Regions from separate parts of the Mesorhizobium sp. M1348 genome, predicted to be linked through region 4. Evidence: predicted binding sites of a transcription regulator. Region 4 holds the regulator's gene; each other region holds the start of a gene.
What was found. Region 4 encodes PhoB, which activates phosphate uptake and scavenging genes when phosphate is short. Its sites were predicted from a motif close to TGTCATNNANCTGTCAT; they were not measured.
Positions count from the first base shown of each region.

Region 1: the regulator PhoB is predicted to act here: its motif matches at 2,271-2,287, upstream of NKH13_RS08655 (PhoX family protein).
Region 2: the regulator PhoB is predicted to act here: its motif matches at 2,698-2,714, upstream of NKH13_RS21810 (ceramide glucosyltransferase).
Region 3: the regulator PhoB is predicted to act here: its motif matches at 3,237-3,253, upstream of phnC (phosphonate ABC transporter ATP-binding protein).

Region 1 is NZ_JAMYLH010000003.1:335,336-340,084, forward strand. It holds gene NKH13_RS08650 (GNAT family N-acetyltransferase) at 1-111, shown strand, start outside; gene NKH13_RS08655 (PhoX family protein) at 212-2,203, opposite strand; gene NKH13_RS08660 (hypothetical protein) at 2,403-2,741, shown strand; gene NKH13_RS08665 (phosphatase PAP2 family protein) at 2,756-3,457, shown strand; gene NKH13_RS08670 (helix-turn-helix domain-containing protein) at 3,770-4,039, shown strand; gene NKH13_RS08675 (SulP family inorganic anion transporter) at 4,221-4,749, shown strand, end outside.
Region 2 is NZ_JAMYLH010000014.1:23,536-28,284, forward strand. It holds SAM riboswitch at 65-142, shown strand; gene NKH13_RS21805 (O-succinylhomoserine sulfhydrylase) at 212-1,402, shown strand; gene NKH13_RS21810 (ceramide glucosyltransferase) at 1,439-2,593, opposite strand; gene apaG (Co2+/Mg2+ efflux facilitator ApaG/CorD) at 2,822-3,214, shown strand; gene NKH13_RS21820 (Hsp33 family molecular chaperone) at 3,221-4,231, opposite strand; gene argF (ornithine carbamoyltransferase) at 4,409-4,749, opposite strand, start outside.
Region 3 is NZ_JAMYLH010000001.1:579,644-584,392, reverse strand. It holds gene phnK (phosphonate C-P lyase system protein PhnK) at 1-409, shown strand, start outside; gene phnL (phosphonate C-P lyase system protein PhnL) at 621-1,328, shown strand; gene NKH13_RS02940 (DapH/DapD/GlmU-related protein) at 1,325-1,942, shown strand; gene NKH13_RS02935 (DUF1868 domain-containing protein) at 2,494-3,204, shown strand; gene phnC (phosphonate ABC transporter ATP-binding protein) at 3,324-4,172, shown strand; gene phnD (phosphonate ABC transporter substrate-binding protein) at 4,262-4,749, shown strand, end outside.
Region 4 is NZ_JAMYLH010000001.1:283,065-287,813, reverse strand. It holds gene NKH13_RS01470 (sugar ABC transporter permease) at 1-19, opposite strand, end outside; gene xylF (D-xylose ABC transporter substrate-binding protein) at 162-1,202, opposite strand; gene NKH13_RS01460 (ROK family protein) at 1,478-2,722, shown strand; gene phoB (phosphate regulon transcriptional regulator PhoB) at 2,732-3,421, opposite strand; gene phoU (phosphate signaling complex protein PhoU) at 3,438-4,145, opposite strand; gene pstB (phosphate ABC transporter ATP-binding protein PstB) at 4,178-4,749, opposite strand, start outside.

The DNA of each region.
Region 1 (4,749 bases), on a different contig from region 4:
CCCTATCTCCACGCCTATGCCAGCAACGCCACGGCCATAGGACTATACAAGTCCATTGGCTTCAGGTTGCGAAGCACAATGAATGTGGCCGTGGTTCAGCGCACCGAATAATTCGTCGGCGCATGATGGGCAGCATGGATGCGTGTATCAGGAAAGGAAGGATTTCGTATCGCCGAAATCCTTCCTTGAGACTGCAAGACCTGGCTGCGCGTCAGACCGCGATCTTGCCGCCACCTTGCCTGGTGATGGCAACGACCGCCGGGCGCACCGGGATGTCCGGCTTGAAGTCGGGCCAGCGGGTCGACAAATCCTCATAATAGGATGGACGGCCGAAAGCCTCCCAGTCCTCGCCGCCGTCGCCCGGATGCTGGACGGCAACGAAGGCGGTCTGGTCGTCCGGCGCAAACAACGGGCCGCACATTTCGGCGCCTATCGGCACACGGAAGAACAGCTTTGATGTGGCCCTTGCCGGCCCTTCCGTGTCGACCGCCCACAGACCGTCGGTGCGGCCAGTGGCCTTCGGGCCCTGGCCGTCGGTAGCAACCCAGAGGCGGCCGGCCGAATCGACCGCGCAATTGTCCGGCATGCCGAACCAGCCATTGGCCGTGGTTGCGGTCGAGAAGGTGGCGCCGACAGCGGCAACCGAGGGATCACCGCATTTCAAGAGCACCTCCCACTTGCCCTTGGTGGCAGTGAAATCGCCGCCGTCCTCGACGATCTCGATGATGTGGCCAAAGGCATTTTCGGCACGCGGGTTGGCGGCGTCGACCTGATCGGCCTTGCGCTTCGAATTGTTGGTCAGCATGACATAGACCTTGCCGTTGGCGGCATTGGGCTGGATGTCTTCCGGACGGTCCATCTTGGTGGCGCCGAGCAGGTCGGCGGCGCGGCGCGTTTCGATCAGCACGTCGGCCTGGCTGGCAAAGCCGTTCTCCGCCGTCAGCGGCCCTTGGCCGAAGACGATCGGCAACCATTCGACCGAACCGTCCTCGGCAAACTTGCCGACATGCAAGGTGCCATCGTCGAGCAAATCCTTGTTTCCAGCGCGGTCGTCCGGATTGAATTTGCCTGTGGTGACGAACTTATAGACGTAGTCGAAGCGCTCATCGTCGCCGAGATAGAAGACGACACGGCCATCCTTGGCGACGATCGACTCGGCGCCCTCATGCTTGAAGCGGCCCATCGCGGTGCGCTTCCTCGGCACCGAAGTCGGATCCTGAACGTCGACCTCGACGATCCAGCCGAAGCGGTTCGGCTCGTTTGGCTCCTTGCCGATGTCGAAACGGTCGTAATGCGCTGCCCATTCATAGGCACCTTCGGGAATGCCGAGGCGCTTGTAATTGGCGGCTTCCTTATGGCTCTGCGGCAGCTCGCCCGAGAAATAGCCGTGGATGTTCTCCTCGGCCATGACATAGGTGCCCCATGGCGTGACGCCGCCGGCGCAGTTGTTGACAGTGCCGATGACTTTGGTGCCGCTCGGGTCGGCGCTGGTCTTGACGCGGTCGTGGCCGGCGACGGGGCCGGAGAGCTCGATCTCGGTGTTGGAGGTGATGCGGCGGTTGAGCTTGCCGTCGCGAACGACCTGCCATTTGCCTGATATCTTGCGGATCTCGACAATGGTGCCGCCATGCGCGGTCATCTCGACGTCGACTTGTTCCTTGCTGAGAGGCGCCTGCTTGGCTTTGCCGTCGACGATGGTGACGAGGCCCGAAAACATCAGGTGCGGATTGGTGTATTCGTGGTTGACCACCAGCAGGCCGTGCTCGGCCGAGCCGTCGATCGGGATATAGCCGACATAGTCGTTGTTGTAGCCGAATTGTCTGGCCTGGGCCTCCGCCGACTGTTTTGTCGGATCGAATTCCGGCGAATCGGCGAACAGCGGATCGCCCCAGCGCAGCAGCACATCGGCGTCATAGCCGGGTGCGACGTGATGCTTGTCGTCGATGCCGGCCTCGAGCTCGTCGAAAGCGAAGGCGGAGCCTTCGGCGGCGCGGGCGTTGTCGGCGGTGATCAGCGCCAGCGGGCTGACGGTAGCGGCTATGGCCGAGACGGCAAGCGAGCCCTTGAGGAAGCCGCGGCGCGAGAACCGCGCGGCGATGATTTCACCCATGGTGCGGTTGTCGGTGGGATTGGCTCCTGGCCCGTCGTTTTCCTCGAGCAGGCTGGTGCGGAAATGGGCGTCAGGGGAGCGATGTTCGGTCATAGGGGCATGCCTCTGGCTGGATGGATTGCTGGAGCGTGTTGCCTGGCCAGTCCGGTATCGCCGGCAGGTCACAGTTTGATGACATGCCGGCTAATTACCACTGCGATTTTGTATCCAGCATCGGCCCCGCTTGACCGCGACCGGCGCTTCGGAAACAAGAGCTGCGGTGGGCGTAGGACCGCATCGGGAGGAACAAAAAGTGAGTTTCTGGGGACTTGGGCAGCTCTGCGTTTCGACGGTGATCTTCCTGCTGGCGGCGATGGCTGCCAAACAGTGGGGGCTGGCGCCGAGCCTCGGCAAGATCGTGCTGACGTTGGCGCTCTATTCGCTCGGCAATCTGATCATGCTGAGGCTGATCCGTGAATTCGGCATGTCGGTGTCGTTCAGCCTGTCAGCGGTGATCCAGCTGGTGTCGGTGAATGTGGTGGCGCTGGTCTTCTTCGGCGAGCGCGTCAATGCCTTGCAGGCGACCGGCATTGTGCTTGCCATCGCAGCTGTGGCGCTGATCACGCTCGGGCCCTATCTGCAAAGGCTGTAACTGCGATCGGGCCGATGAAGAAGACCGCAAGCAGACTGCGCAACTGGCTGGAGTTCCCGGTTCTGCTGGCCGGGCTGATCATTGCCGGCGGGCTGTGGGGGTTCGAGGAGCTGATGGAGATGGCGCGGGCCACCACGCCGCATGCCTTCGATACCGAAATCCTGCTCGCCTTCCGCAAGGCCGGCCAGCCCGACAATCCGATCGGACCGGCGTGGCTGGAAGGAGCGATGCGCGACATCACCAGCCTCGGCAGCGCCAGCGTGTTGGTCCTGATTACCGCGGCAATGATCGTCTATCTGCTCCTCATACGCAGGCCAGGCGCGGCGCTTCTCATGTTCGTCGCGGTAGCGGGTGGCCAGGTCCTGTCAAGCGTGCTCAAGTTCGATATAGACCGGCCGCGCCCCGATCTGGTCTCGCATCTCGCCGACGTGGCATCGCTTTCGTTTCCGAGCGGCCACGCCATGCTGTCGGCGGTGACATATTTGACGCTGGGCAGCATGGCGGCGCGGTTTTTGCCCGGGCGGACAACGAAGATCTATGTGCTCGGGCTGGCGGTGCTGACGACGGTGGTGGTCGGCATCAGCCGCATCTATCTCGGCGTCCACTGGCCGTCCGACGTATTGGCCGGCTGGTGCGCCGGCTTTGCCTGGGCGATGCTGTGCTGGCTTGCGGCCCGGTTCCTGCAGCGACGGCTCGGGCGGGCCGGCGGCACCTGACTCATGTCAGTCGATTTGCGGTCAAATCAGCCTGTTGATCAGGCCATGGCCGCAGCCTGCCAGCAGGAAAACCATCGACAGCAAGGCTGTCGAGGTCGCCAACGCTTTGAATATCTTCACCTGCTCATCCTTTTTGAGTCGTCGCCTGTGAAATCGGGATCGCAATGGATGTCCCGCCAAACGATGCCGTAGCATGCTAGCGCATCGGCTGGCAAAGAGTGCTGCATGTTTCACATATGCAAGATGATGCTTGAACCATCATAATGAAGGTATTATACGTGATACCGCAGATTCAGACGGGGGTTTTGGCCGATGATCACTGCCGCGCAGATGCGTGCCGCGAGGGCGCTGGCCGGCATCGATCAGAAGACGCTCGCCGAGCGCGCCGGGGTTTCGCTTCCAACCATTCAGCGCATGGAAGCGAGCGACGGCGTGGTCCGGGGCGTGGTCGATACGCTGATGAAGGTCATCCAGGCCCTTGAAGAGGCCGGGGTCGAGCTGATCGGCGAGAACCAGGCGAGCGAGCGTGGCGGCAGGGGCGTTCGCCTCAAGCCTGTCACGCCGCAGAACCCGCAGGGCTGATGGTACTGCCGCATCGCCGAAAATCAAATTCGATTTTCGGATAGTCCGATGCGCCGTTCAAAAGTGTTGGAGCGTATCTGTGCGCCCATTTGGACGCACGCCGCTCCAAGTCGCGACGGCGACCGCCGACAGTCCTGCCGACGATCCCGCCGCCTCCTTGGTTTCATGGGGAAGGCACTCGATGGATCAGACCCGGCGGGCAGCGCATCAACCGGCACGCCCGACATTTTCCGAACTGTTCACGCCGAAGCTGGTGACGGTGCTGCGCGAGGGCTATACGCTCGCGCACTTCAAGGCCGATGCCATTGCCGGGCTGACTGTCGCCATCGTAGCGCTGCCGCTGTCGATGGCAATTGCCATTGCTTCAGGCGTGACGCCGGAACGCGGGCTCTACACCTCGATCATCGGCGGCTTCCTGGTCTCGGCGCTTGGCGGCAGCCGTTTCCAGATCGGCGGCCCGGCCGGCGCCTTCATTGTGCTGGTGGCTGCGACAGTGGCGCGGGTTGGCGTCGACGGCTTGCTGCTGGCGACGATGATGGCCGGCCTGTTCCTGCTTGCCATCGGCTATCTCAGGCTTGGCACCTACATCAAGTTCATCCCCTATCCAGTGACCGTCGGCTTCACCGCCGGCATCGCCGTCATCATCTTCTCCGGCCAGATCGTCGAACTGTTCGGGCTGAAGCTCGCCGGCAAGGAACCGGGGCCGCTGG
Region 2 (4,749 bases), on a different contig from region 4:
CCTGCTTGGTACAACCCTCTTAATCATGCCGGCAATTGACGCAAGCGTGGCGCGGGTCTAAAGGTCGTTATCCCGTGGTGATTTGGCCGGTCGGCTTGCAGCCACGTTAAACAAGTCGCTAAAGGACCGTCGGGCCGCAAGGCCATATGGACCGGTTGCGACTTTCGCGACCGGTTTTTTGTTGTTTGGACCATTTTTGGTGTTGGATAGAATGATGAACAAGAAGCGCGACTGGAAGCCTCAGACCGCACTCGTGCATGCCGGGACGCTGCGTTCCGGCTTCGGCGAGACCTCCGAGGCGATGTATCTCACCCAAGGCTATGTCTACGAGACGGCGCAAGCGGCGGAAGCCCGCTTCAAGGGCGAGGAGCCGGGCTTCATCTATTCGCGCTATGCCAACCCGACCGTCGACATGTTTGAAAAACGCATGTGCGCGCTGGAAGGCGCCGAGGACGCGCGCGCCACGGCATCCGGCATGGCGGCGGTGACGGCAGCACTGCTGTGCAGCGCCAAGGCGGGCGACCATATCGTCGCGGCGCGCGCGCTGTTCGGCTCCTGCCGCTGGGTGGTCGAGACGCTGGCGCCGAAATACGGCATCGAGGCAACACTGGTCGACGGCACAGACATCGCCAGTTGGGAAAAGGCGGTCAAGCCGAACACCAAACTGTTCTTCCTGGAAAGCCCGACCAATCCGACGCTGGAGGTGGTCGATATCGCCGCCGTCGCCGCACTTGCCAACTCGATTGGCGCCAGGCTGATCGTCGATAATGTCTTCGCCACGCCCTTGCAGCAGAAACCCCTGCAGCTCGGCGCTCACATCGTCGTCTACTCCGCGACCAAGCATATTGACGGCCAGGGGCGCTGTCTTGGCGGCATCGTTCTGTCGGACAAGAAGTGGATCGACGAAAACTTGCATGACTATTTCCGTCACACCGGCCCGAGCCTCTCGCCCTTCAATGCCTGGACGCTGCTGAAAGGGCTGGAGACGCTGCCGCTGCGCGTACGCCAGCAGACGGAAAGTGCCGGCCGCATCGCGGATTTCCTCGCCGAGCGCCCGCAAGTCGCCCGCGTCATCTATCCCGGCCGCGCCGACCACCCGCAAGCGGCCGTGGTCAAGAAGCAGATGTCGGGCGGCTCGACGCTGATCTGCCTGGATGTGAAGGGCGGCAAGCAGGCGGCCTTTGCCTTCCAGAACGCACTCGACATCGTGCTGATTTCCAACAATCTCGGCGATGCCAAGAGCCTGATCACCCATCCGGCGACGACGACGCACAAGAACTTGACCGATGAGGCTCGCGCCGAGCTCGGTATCGGACCGGGAACGCTCAGGCTTTCCGTCGGCCTGGAAGATGCCAACGATCTGCTCGAAGATATCGAGCAAGCGCTGAGAGCTGCCGGATAAGGACTGGCCGAACAGAGGCGAGCGGGGATGCGCCGATCAGACGCCGGACGGGGTCTCTTCCAGCTCCGCGACGGCCTTGGTCTGGATGGTCATCACGTTGCCGCGCCAGTCGACGGCGCCGCTCAGCCATCCGCGCGCCCAAATGGCGGGAAGCATCAGGTCTCGCGCCATCATCGCCGGGATCGTGCGCGGCGACAGGTGCCATCCCTTGGCCGAGGCCAAGACGCATTCCGGCAGGTAGGCCGCGACCAGCACGGCGATGGCGGTTGCCGGCAGGCTGACGCCGGCGTCAGCCGCGGCGATCAGCGCAAGCACCAGCGGCGGCGCCGCGCCGATCAGGATTTCGGGGGCAAAGAACAGTGCAAAGGTGACGCGGCGCAGCCGCGCCCAGCGCGCCTGCCGCGACCAGATCTCGCCAAGCGTGCGCCGGCCGAGCGGCTGTTCGAAGGGCGAGGCGACAAGATTGACCCGCAGTCCGAGCCCGTTGACCAGCTTGGTCGCGGCGGCGTCCTCGGCGATCTCGGCAGCAAGCGCGCGGATGCCGCCATTGGCATCGAGCATCGGCTTGTTCCACAACATGCTCTTGCCCTGCGCGAAGCCGAGGCCGAGCGCCTCTCCAGCGTACTGCCAGCGTGCCTGCAGCGTGTTGAGAAAGGCGCATTCGACCTCCCCCCAAAATCCGTCCGGCCGCGAGCCGATCGGCGTCGAGCAGACGAGGCCGGTATCGGGCCGCCATGCCGCCATCAGCTGTTGGACATAATCGCTCGGCATAAGCACGTTGGAATCGGCAAGGATGACCCAGCGATAATGGGCCGCCTCCCAACCCTTCACGCAATTATTGAGTTTTGGATTGCCGCTGATGCGGTCGTCACCGACTAGAAGGCGGGCGCGAATAGCTGGAAACCGCGCCATTGCGGCGGTGATCGGCTTGACCACCGGGTCATCGGCATGGGCGACGCAGAAGATGAGTTCGTAGCGCGGCCAGTCGAGGGAGAAGGCGCGCTCCAGAGTCTCTTCGGCAAACGGCTCGACGCCGCGCGCCGGGACGACGATCGATACCGGCGGCGCGTCGGCCGCGGGCGGTGCAATCCTGGCTGGTCGCTTCAGCTTCAGCGAAGCTAACAGGATGCTGGCGAGATTTGAAAGAAGGAGGGCTATGGAAAGGAGGGCGGCTGCGAATGTCGGTTCCATCGAGATCTGGTCACTCCAGAAATGCCGGCCGCATGACGGCCGTTTTCAACAATTCGACAAAACGCTGAGTCGCCCGGCACAAGCCTGCACACCAACATTGTCATGTGTCACTCAAATGACATTGTTTTTCGGCACCTGCGCTTGAGATCGGGCAAGAAGATGCCGCGCATCGTTGACCAAACTGCGCTGAGCATCGAAAGTTCCATCTACATTGCTTTGGAGCAGTTTATGTACAGCGCCGTCACCCGCAACATCGAAGTGCAGGTCAGGCCGTTCTATCTGGAGGATCACTCTGACCCGCCGCAAAACCGCTATGTCTGGGGCTACCAGGTGACCATCGACAACCAGTCGGATGAGTTCGTGCAGCTTCTATCACGCTACTGGCACATTACCGACGGCACCGGCAAGGTCGAGGAAGTGCGCGGCCCCGGGGTCGTCGGCGAGCAACCCGGACTCAACCCCGGCGACAGCTATCAGTATACGTCTGGATGCCCGCTCTCGACCCCATCCGGCATCATGGTCGGGCACTACACAATGCGCAACAAACGGGGTGAGACCTTCGACGTCGCCATCCCCGCCTTCTCGCTCGATTTGCCGGGCACGCGGCGCACCGTCAATTGAGGGCCGTCATCCGGCCGCTGCAAACTCCGCCGGGTCGAAGTCATATTGCTTCGAGCAGAATTCGCAGGCGACGTGAATGCTGCCATCCTCGGTGCTGTCCCTGATCTCCTCGGCGGAAAAGCCTTCGAGGATGCCGCGGATCTTCTCCCTCGAGCATGAGCACTGGTCGGCAACCGGCACGCCGCCGAAAACGCGGACGCCATGCTCGTGGAAAAGCCGGTAAAGCAGCCGTTCGGCGCCGATCGTCGGATCGATCAGCTCGGTCGGTTCAATGGTACCAAGCAGCGCCAGCAGCTCCTGCCAGGAATTGTCGGTCGGGTCGTGGATTTCCTCACGCGGATCGCCGTCGCCACCGGGAAGGTCGGGTACGCGCATGCGCTCCGCCGACTGCGGCAGGAATTGTGCCAGCAGGCCACCGGCCCGCCATTGCTCGCGGGCACCGCCGACGCCGGGCGTCAGAAGCTTGGCAACCGAAAGCCGGAGGTCGGTCGGAATCTGCTCCGACTGGCGGAAATAGGTGCGTGCGGCATCTTCCAGCGTGACGCCGTCGAGTTGGACGATGCCCTGGTAGCGTTGCGTGTGAGCGCCCTGGTCGATGGTCAGCGCCAGGACGCCGCTGCCGAGCAGAGTCTGCGGTGACGTCTCGCCGGCAGAAGTCAAAGCCTGCAGCCGGTCGGCATCGAAGCGGGCATAAGCGCGCAGCGCGTGCGGCGTGGAGAAATCCGCGACCAGCATGTCGACCGGCCCGTCGGTGCGGGTCTGCAGAATGAACTTGCCCTCGAACTTCAGCGAAGTTCCGAGCAGTACAGTTAGCACACAGGCTTCGGCCAGTAGTCGGGCGACCGGCTCGGGATAGTCGTGGCGGCTGAGAATAGCGTCGAGCATCGACCCGAGCTGGACGGTGCGGCCGCGCACGTCGAGCGGGCCGACCTCGAACGGCACGACATGGTCGTCGCCGGCGTAGCCGAATTCGCCGAGCTTGGGTTTATGTTCAGCCAATTGATGAGTTTCCAACATGACAAAGCTCCGGGGCGCGGCGATGCCGCCCTCCGGGGCGCATGCGACGAGACGCGCTCGATTTGCGTGATGCGCCTGAGATAGGCACCACCCACTTCCGGATCAAGGCGGCCCGGATCAAGGCGGCGCGGATCAAGGCGGCGCGGATCAGGCCGGCCCGGATCACCGCGGCCCGTATCAAGCGCCCAGGCACCAGGCCAAGACCGCCTTCTGGGCATGGAGCCGGTTCTCGGCCTCATCGAAAACCACCGAATGCGGCCCGTCGATGACCTCGTCGGTAACCTCCTCACCGCGATGCGCCGGCAGACAGTGCATGAACAGCGCGTCCGGCTTGGCTTTCGCCATCAGTGCCGCATTGACCTGATAGGGCAAGAAGACATTGTGGCCGCGGGCACGGTGCTCCTGCCCCATCGAGACCCAGCAGTCGGTGACGATGCAGTCGGCCTCGTGAACGGCCTCCTCGGGCGAACGGGTGAATTTCAGCTTGCCGCCATTGGCTTTCGACCAGTCGACATGCT
Region 3 (4,749 bases), 300 kb from region 4:
CTATGGCAGAATCCGTGCGACGGCGGTCGACTGGTTGTCGCGTGTCGAGATCGACGAAGACCGCATCGACGACGAGCCGCGCGCCTTTTCCGGCGGCATGCGCCAGCGCCTGCAGATCGCCCGCAACCTCGTTACCGGCCCACGGCTGGTGTTCATGGACGAGCCGACCGGCGGCCTCGACGTCTCGGTGCAGGCGCGCCTGCTCGATCTGTTGCGCGGGCTGGTCACCGACCTTGGCCTGGCAGCCATCGTCGTCACCCACGACCTCGCGGTGGCGCGGCTGTTGTCGCAGCGCATGATGGTGATGAAGGACGGCCGCGTCGTCGAAAGTGGCCTCACCGACCGCGTCCTCGACGATCCGCGCGCGCCCTACACGCAATTGCTTGTTTCCTCGATTCTACAGGTCTGAAGATGATTGCTCCGCCGTACCCCCCTCTGGCCTGCCGGCCATCTCCCCCTCAAGGGGGGAGATTGGCTGTCGCTCTCGGTTTCGCCACTCTTCAACGTTGCAGAACAGGCGCAACGAAAAGGCTGCCGATCTCCCCCCTTGAGGGGGAGATGCCTGGCAAGGCAGAGGGGGGTGCTGGCCCGCAAACGAACGACGATTGGAGAACCTTCTGATGCCGACCCCGCTCGTTGTCTCCGATGTCGCCAAGAGCTTCACCATGCATCTGCGCGACGGCATCAAACTGCCGGTGGTCGCCGGTGTCTCGTTCGCGATCAGGGCCGGCGAATGCTCCGTGCTCGGCGGCCCGTCCGGCGCCGGCAAGAGCTCGATCCTGAAAATGCTCTACGGCAATTATGCCGTCGACGCAGGCCAGATCATCGTCCAGCACGAGGACGGGCTGATTGACCTGGCTTCGGCCAGCCCGCGCACCGTGCTAGCTGTGCGCCGGCTCACGATCGGTTATGTCAGCCAGTTCCTGCGCACTGTACCGCGCGTCTCGGCGCTCGATGTCGTGGCCGAACCGCTGGTCGAGCGCGGCGAAGAGCGCGAAGTAGCGCGCGGTAAGGCGCGCGCCTTGCTGGCGCAGTTGAACCTGCCGGAGAAGCTCTGGGCGCTGCCGCCGGCGACGTTCTCCGGGGGCGAACAGCAGCGCGTCAACATCGCGCGCGGCTTCATCACCGAGCACCCGATCCTGCTGCTCGACGAGCCGACCGCCTCGCTCGATGCCAGGAACCGCGACGTGGTGATTTCCCTGATCGCCGCGAAGAAGGCGGCGGGCGTCGCTTTGCTCGGCATCTTCCACGATCACGACGTGCGCGAGGCTGTGGCCGATCGCATCATCGACGTGACCGCCTTCGCCGCGGGGAAAATCGCGGCATGACGAGGAAATTGTCGGAGGCGCCGCTGGTCCACGAGACGGCGGAGATCGAGAGCTCGACGCTTGGCCGCTGGACCGAGATCGCCGAACGCAGCCGGGTCTCCGAGAGCATTCTCGGCGACTATTCCTACATGATGCAGGACTGCGCCGTCTGGTGCGCGACGATTGGCAAATTCGCCAACATCGCCGCTAGCGTGCGCATCAATGCCACCAATCATCCGACCTGGCGGCCGACGCTACACCATTTCACCTATCGCGCCTCCGACTATTGGGACGACGCCGAGCACGAGAGCGAATTCTTCGCTCAGCGCCGCGCCAAACGCGTCACCATCGGCCACGACACCTGGCTCGGTCACGGCTCGACCATCCTGCCCGGCGTCACCGTCGGCGATGGCGCGGCGGTCGGTGCCGGGGCGGTCGTCTCGAAGGATGTGGCCCCCTACACCATTGTCGGCGGCGTACCGGCCAAGCCGATCCGCGAACGCTTCGACCGCCGCACTGCGGAACGCTACCAGGCGCTCGCCTGGTGGGACTGGGATCACGCCCGGCTGCGCGCCACGCTCGACGATTTTCGGGAACTGTCGGCCAATCAGTTTTTGGAGAAGCATGGGGGTTGACGCCCCGAATAAGTCAGCCGCTCAGGCAAATGTCCAAAATAATAGAAAGAAATCCTAACGTGATTAGAATAGCAACACCAGTCTGATTTAACCTGATAAGTTCTATAAATTTTTTGTCATAACCAATATCTACAAGTGATTTTTGTTTTTCTTCAATCTTATTTGCGAAATTTATCGTAACTAACGCGATTAAAAAAATGAGAATCATTAGAATAATGGCCGCGTCGCGCCCATTTCCATAATTGTACAAGTATCCCGATATTGGATGGTTCAAGCTACCAACCCGATATACGGACATCAAAACCAGGGCCACTGTGAAACTTATCGCAGCGACTACCCCTGCAGCATACAGCCGCAACCACTGGCGCCAACGTAGCAATTAGGAAGCCTCTCTTTGATACGGATTTGAATCTTTATTTCAATCTTGATGATGTGCAACCCCGGCAGAATCGCTTGGCGAATCCTGCCTTTGATATTCTACTTCTTGGCACGGTTTTCATGTCCCTGACACATCGTCGGGGCAGGACGCGGCCTTTCCTCTGGAGATCGCAATGCCTGTTTCAGTCAAACCTTCGCTCGCCGGATTCTTTGCCGGCACCAACCCGACCCCTCCGCTGCATCTCGGCAGGCGCTACGACACCTCTGGTAATTTTCTCAACGAGCCCGGCAACACGGTCGTCTGCCATCTCGTCAATGGCTCGGCTTCAGAAGCGGGGGTCATCGAGGTGCGTGAGCGGATGCGCGCGATGCCCGATGCCGACCGGCTGGCCTTCACGCCGGTCTCCAGCCTGCACATGACGCTCTTCCAGGGCATCATCGAACATCGCCGCCGCCTTCCCTACTGGCCGCAGGACGTGCCCCTCGACACCAGCATCGACGCCATGACCCGCCTCTATCTGGAACGCCTGAACGGCTTCAAAGGCTGCGGTGCTTTCAACGTCAGGGTCGTTGAAATCGTACCGACTGGCCTGACCGTCGCCGGCGCTTCCACCGAGGACCGGCGCGTTATGCGTTCCTGGCGCGATGCCCTGTCGGTGCCGTTCGGATACCGGCATCCCGACCACGACAACTATGTGTTCCACATCACCTTCGCCTACCCGATTCGGCGCCTGGACGACGACCGGGCATCCGCATGGCAGGATCTGTTCGATGACTGCCTGTCGCTCCTTGCGCATCAGGCACCGGTGATCGAGCTGCGACCACCGGCTTTCTGCAGCTTCAGCGACATGAAGCATTTCGAGGAGCTTGTTGTGCTGGGTTGATCGCGCTGCGAGGCTGTGGGCGGTAACAAAACTGACATCAATCCGACACCGCAGGTTCATGCGGCTGCGCTAGCGAGAGTTAACAGACCTTCAATTGCGACTGGACTGGAGCCTGCACCATGTCAGCTACGCTCGAAATCCGCGGCGTCACCCGACGGTTCGGCAAGAACACCGCCGTCAGCAATGTTCACATCTCCATTCCGCAAGGCCAGATGGTCGGCATCATCGGCCGCTCCGGCGCCGGCAAATCGACGCTTCTGCGCATGATCAACCGCCTCATCGATCCGAGCCAGGGATCCATCCTGTTCGACGGCGTCGAGGTCTCCGGGTTGCGCGGCTCGCCGCTCCGGCGCTGGCAGCGCGACTGCGCCATGATCTTCCAGCAATTCAACCTGGTGCCGCGCCTCGACGTGCTGACCAATGTGCTGCTCGGCCGGCTCAACCACCGTTCGACCCTGTCCAACCTGTTCGGCATGTTTTCCCGCGGCGAATGCGCCGAGGCGGTTGCAGCTCTCGAGCGCCTCGACATCGCCCGCACCGCGCTGCAGCCTGCTGGCACCCTTTCCGGCGGCCAGCAGCAGCGCGTTGCGATTGCGCGTGCCATGATGCAACAGCCGAAGGTGTTGCTCGCCGACGAGCCGATCGCCTCGCTCGACCCGCTCAACGCCAAGGTGGTGATGGATTCGCTGCAGGACATCAATTTGCGCGAAGGCATCACCGTCATCACAAATCTCCATACGCTTGATACGGCCCGCAACTATTGCAACCGCATCGTCGGCATGGCCGCCGGCAAGGTGGTCTTCGACGGCCCGCCCGAAGACCTCAACCGCGAGGCCGTGCGCATGGTCTACGGCGCCGACAGCAATGGCGCCGAAATCTCCGAGGCCATCACCTCGACCAGTGTCGCCGTCAAACAGAAGATCGCTGCATCCGCCGGACCGCTCGAGCCAGCGTTTCCTGGTTGCTGAGAACGGCCTGATCGCTCGCCCGCGTCAAAGGCACCCGTCAAAAATTCGAACGCTACCGGCGCGAGGCCGGGACCAACAGGAGAGAGATAATGTTCAGGAAGATGGTTTTCGGTGCGGTTTCATTGCTCGCCATCGCAGCAAGTGCTGCTCACGCCCAGGATATCAAGGAATTCCGCGTCGGCATTCTCGGCGGCGAGAACGAAGCGGACCGGCTGCGCAACTTTCAGTGCCTCGCCGATCATCTGAAGACCGAATTCGGTTTCGAAAAGGTCTCGCTGTTCCCGGCTGCCGACTATGATGGCGTCATCCAGGGCCTGCTCGGCGGCACGCTCGATTTCGCCGAGCTTGGCGCGTCAGGCTATGCCAGCGTCTATCTCAAGGATCCGAACGCCGTCACCCCGATCCTCACCACCCAGCAGACCGACGGCGCGACCGGTTATTATTCGATTGGCCTGGCGCTGAAGTCGTCCGGCATCACCGACATCAAGTCGGCAAAGGGCAAGAAGCTCGGCTATGCCGACCCGGATTCGACCTCCGGCTATCTGATCCCGCTGACCCAGATCCCGAAGGACACCGG
Region 4 (4,749 bases):
TGGAAGTCGTGTCGGTCATTATGTTTCTCCCGCCGGGTTGCCGTCTGCCGCGGATGCCGGAAGCAGCCTAGAAGTTATCCGCCGGAAGCGGAAAAACAACTCTTGTTGAAAAAACGCCGCGGCGAGCGGCCGCGGCGTTCGGACTTCTCGGAAACGTCGGGTCAGTTGCAGACCGCAACAGTGCCCGCCGCCACACCCGCGCAGACCTCTTCTTTCTTGATCCAGCCGGCATCGATGACGACGTTGAGGTTATCTTTGGTGATGGCGACCGGGGTCAGGAACAGGGATTTTACGGTGTTGCCGCCGGGCGTGGTGAAATCCTTCACGCCGGCAATGTCGGTCATCTGCTTGCCGTCGGCCAGTTGCGAGGCGATCTCGGCGGCGTTCTTGCCGAGCTCGCGCGCATCCTTCCACACCGACACGGTCTGCGTGCCGAGCGCGATGCGGTTCAGCGCGGCGTGGTCGCCGTCCTGGCCCGAAACCGGAACAGATCCGGCCAGCCCTTGCGCCGTCAATGCGGCGACGACGCCGCCGGCAGTACCGTCATTGGCCGCGACCACTGCATCGACCTTGTTGTCGTTCGCGGTCAGGAACTGTTCCATGTTCTTCTGGGCGTTGGCCGGCAGCCAGCCGTCGGTATAGGCCTCGCCGACATTCTTGATCTTGCCGCTGTCTATTGCGTCCTTCAGTACTTCCATCGAACCGGCAAACAGGAAATCGGCATTCGGATCGGCGCCCGAGCCCTTGATGAAGACGTAGTTGCCTTCCGGTTTCACCTTGAACACTTCGCGGGCCTGCATGCGGCCGACTTCCTTGTTGTCGAAGGTCAGGTAGAAGACGTCCTTGTTCTCGATCAGCCGGTCGTAGCCGACAACCGGAATACCTTCGTCCAGCGCCTTTTGCACGGCCGGCCCGATGGCCGAGGCGTCCTGCGCCAGGATGATCAGTGCGTTGGCGCCCTGCGAGATCAGGCTCTCGACGTCGGTGAGCTGCTTGCCGGGGTTGGACTGTGCGTCGGCGGAAATATACTTGTCGCCGGCGGCCTCGATGGCCGCCTTCATTGCGGCCTCGTCGGTCTTCCAGCGCTCTTCCTGGAAGTTCGACCAGGAAACGCCGATGACCTTGTCTTTAGCCTGCGCCACCGACGCCAGCGCCAGCGTCATGGCGACACCCGCCAGAATGGCGGTCGTGAATTTCTTCATCATATCCTCCCTGCGCCGCGTACGGCGTGACCATTGGCCCAAAGACCAGCTAATTTTTTCGAGCCTCGAAAAAATACTGGCCCGATCTCCGGCTGCTGTCAACATCGATTCTGATGGATTTTGATGAGTCTGAGAGTTTTTTCGAGCGTCGGAATAAACGATGACAGCGCCACCTGCATCTGACACTATTTGCCTGCATCCGACACTATTTGTCGGACATTACCGACGGCTTCCGGTTCATGAGCGGCCGCGGCAACCGGGAGGAAAGCAAAACGATGTCGGTCGGAATCCGCCATGACGATTTGCGCCGGCGCAACCGGGCGATGGTGATCTCGGCAGTCCGCCGGGTTGGCCAGCCATCGCGTACGGAGATCGCCGCAGCCACCGGCCTCAGCCATTCGACCATATCGGCGATCTCCTCCGACCTGATACGGGAAGGCATCCTCGCCGAGAGCAAGGCAAGCGAGCCCGTTTCGTTGAAACGCGGTCGTCCGCAGGTCGGCCTCGCCCTCAACCCGGAAGCGGCGGCGGTGCTGACCGTGGTGTTGTCGCTCAATTTCCTGTCGGCCGCCATCATCGACTATGCGGGACACGTCGTAGCCGAGGAACAGCGCCGGCTGGACACGCTGACCATGCCGCGCGACGAGCTGATCCGCGAATGCATGGCCGTCGTCCGGCGCCGGCTGGAGGATCCAGACCTTGACGTCCGCAGTGTCGCCCGCATCGCCCTGGCGATTCAGGGCATTACCGACTCCCCTGCACGCGCCATGCTGTGGTCGCCGATCACGCCGCAGACGGACATCGCCTTTGCCGATATGCTGGAAGATCAATTCGGCATCCCGGCCACGGTGGAGAACGACTGCAATATGATGGCGGTGGCTTTGCGCTGGCGCGATCCGGATCGCTATCGCGACGACTTCATCGCCATCCTGCTTTCGCACGGCATCGGCATGGGGCTGGTGTTGAAGGGCGAGCTGTTCACCGGCACGCATTCCTCCGGCGGCGAGTTTGGCCACATGATCCATCGTCCGGGCGGCGCGCTCTGCCGATGCGGGCGGCGCGGCTGCATCGAGGCCTATGCCGGCAACTACGCCATCTGGCGCAACGCCAGGCAGATGAGCGAAGACAGCGAACCCATCGCCGACGTCAGCGACGCCGACATGCGCGCGCTGGCGGCCCGGGCGCGCGAGAAGGATGGGCCGGAACGCGAGGCCTACCGCAAGGCCGGCGAGGCGCTGGGTTTCGGTCTCGGCTCGCTGTTCGCGCTGATCGATCCGGCACCGGTCGCGATGGTCGGCGCCAGTGCCGCCGCCTTCGATCTGATCGAGCCGGCCTTGCGCCAGGCCATCGCCCAGACCGCCGGCGGCCAGCATTCGGGTTCGATCTCCTTCGATACCGAGCCGAACGAATTGCCGCTGATCCGCGAAGGCTGTGCGATGCGGGCGTTAAGCTTCGTCGACCAGGAGATTTTCGCGCCGGGCGCGCAAATGAGGCCCCGCGTCAGAAAGAACGTGGCCTGACCCGGCGGATCAATCTTCCCTGATCGCGTAGCCGGCACCGCGGATGGTGCGGATGACATCAGGCATGCGGCCGTTGTTGACGGCTTTGCGCAGCCGGCCGACATGCACGTCGACGGTGCGTTCGTCGATATAGATCGTCTCGCCCCAGACATTATCGAGCAACTGGCTGCGCGAGAAGACGCGGCCCGGATGCCGCATCATGAACTCGAGCAACCGGAATTCGGTCGGCCCGAGCCTGATTTCGCTCTTCTTGCGATAGACCCTGTGCGATTCGCGATCGAGCACGATGTCGCCGACCTTCAGCACGCTTGACAACACTTCCGGCTTGGCGCGCCGCAGCAGCGCCTTGACCCTGGCCATGAATTCCGGTGTCGAAAATGGTTTGACCAGATAGTCGTCGGCGCCGGTCGAAAGACCGCGCACCCGGTCGCTCTCCTCGCCGCGCGCGGTCAGCATGATGATCGGCAGCCGCTCGGTTTCGGGGCGCACCCGCAACCGGCGGCAGAGCTCGATGCCGGAAACCGCTGGTATCATCCAGTCGAGCACCAGAAGATCGGGCACATTCTCCTGCAAACGGATCTCGGCTTCGTCGCCGCGTGTCACCACCTCGACCTGGTAGCCTTCGGATTCGAGATTGTAGCGGAGCAGCACACCCAACGGCTCCTCGTCCTCCACCACCATTATGCGTGGTGCGATCATCGGCTGGGCACCCCCATCATGTCACCGGCGCGGACATTGTCGTTTCGTCCTGCTTCGGACGATTGACCGGCAATTGCTCGCCGGTCAGCACATAATACGCATTTTCGGCGATGTTGGTGACATGGTCGCCGATCCGCTCCAGATTCTTGGCGCAGAACAGCAGATGCGTGCAAGCGGTGATGTTGCGCGGATCTTCCATCATGTAGGTCAACAGCTCGCGGAACACGGACGTGTATTTGACGTCGATGCGCTCGTCTGCGGCACGCAGCTTGGCCAACGCGGCCGCATCGCCTGCGGCATATTCCTCAATGACGCCCTGCACCTGGATGAGCACCAGCTGCGCCATCGCGTCGATGGAATGCGACAGGTCGCGCGGCGTGACGCTGAGGCCGACCGCACTCACACGCTTGGCGATGTTCTTGGCAAGGTCGCCGATGCGTTCGAGGTCGCCGGCCATACGGATCGCTCCGACGACATGGCGAAGATCGTGGGCCATCGGCTGGCGTTTGGCGATCAGGGTGATGGCGCGATCGTCCAGTTCGCGTTGACGCGCATCCATGATGGCGTCGTCGGAAACGACGCGTTGCGCCAGCACGTTGTCGGAATTCAACAGGGCCTTGGTCGCCCCGCCGACCATCGAACCGGCGAGGTCGGCCATGTCGCGGATCAGCTTGCTGATCTGCTCGAGATCCTCGTCGAAAGAAGCGACTGTGTGTTCGCCCATGGTCCTGTCCTCATATGCATGATCGGAACGGCTCAGCCGAAGCGGCCGGTGATGTAGTCCTGCGTGCGCTTCTCGCGGGGCGACGTGAAGATCTTCTCGGTCCGGTCGAACTCGACCAGCTCACCCAGATACATGAAGGCGGTCTGGCGCGACACGCGCGCCGCCTGCTGCATGTTGTGAGTGACGATGACGATCGTGTAGTCGGCTTGCAATTCGTCGATCAGTTCCTCGATCTTGGCCGTCGACAACGGGTCGAGCGCCGAAGCCGGTTCGTCGAGCAGAATGACTTCCGGCTTCACGGCCACGGTGCGGGCGATACAGAGCCGCTGCTGCTGGCCGCCGGACAGGCTCAAGCCACTGGCGTTGAGCTTGTCCTTGACCTCGCTCCACAGCGCGGCGCGCTTCAACGCCTGTTCGACGCGGCCGTCCATCTCGGACTTGCCGAGATTCTCGTAGAGCCTGACGCCGAAGGCGATGTTCTCGTAGATCGACATCGGGAACGGCGTCGGCTTCTGGAACACCATGCCGATCTTGGTGCGCAGCAGATTGAGATCCTGCGACCGGTCGAGAATATTCTTGCCGTCGAGCAGCACCTGGCCCTCGG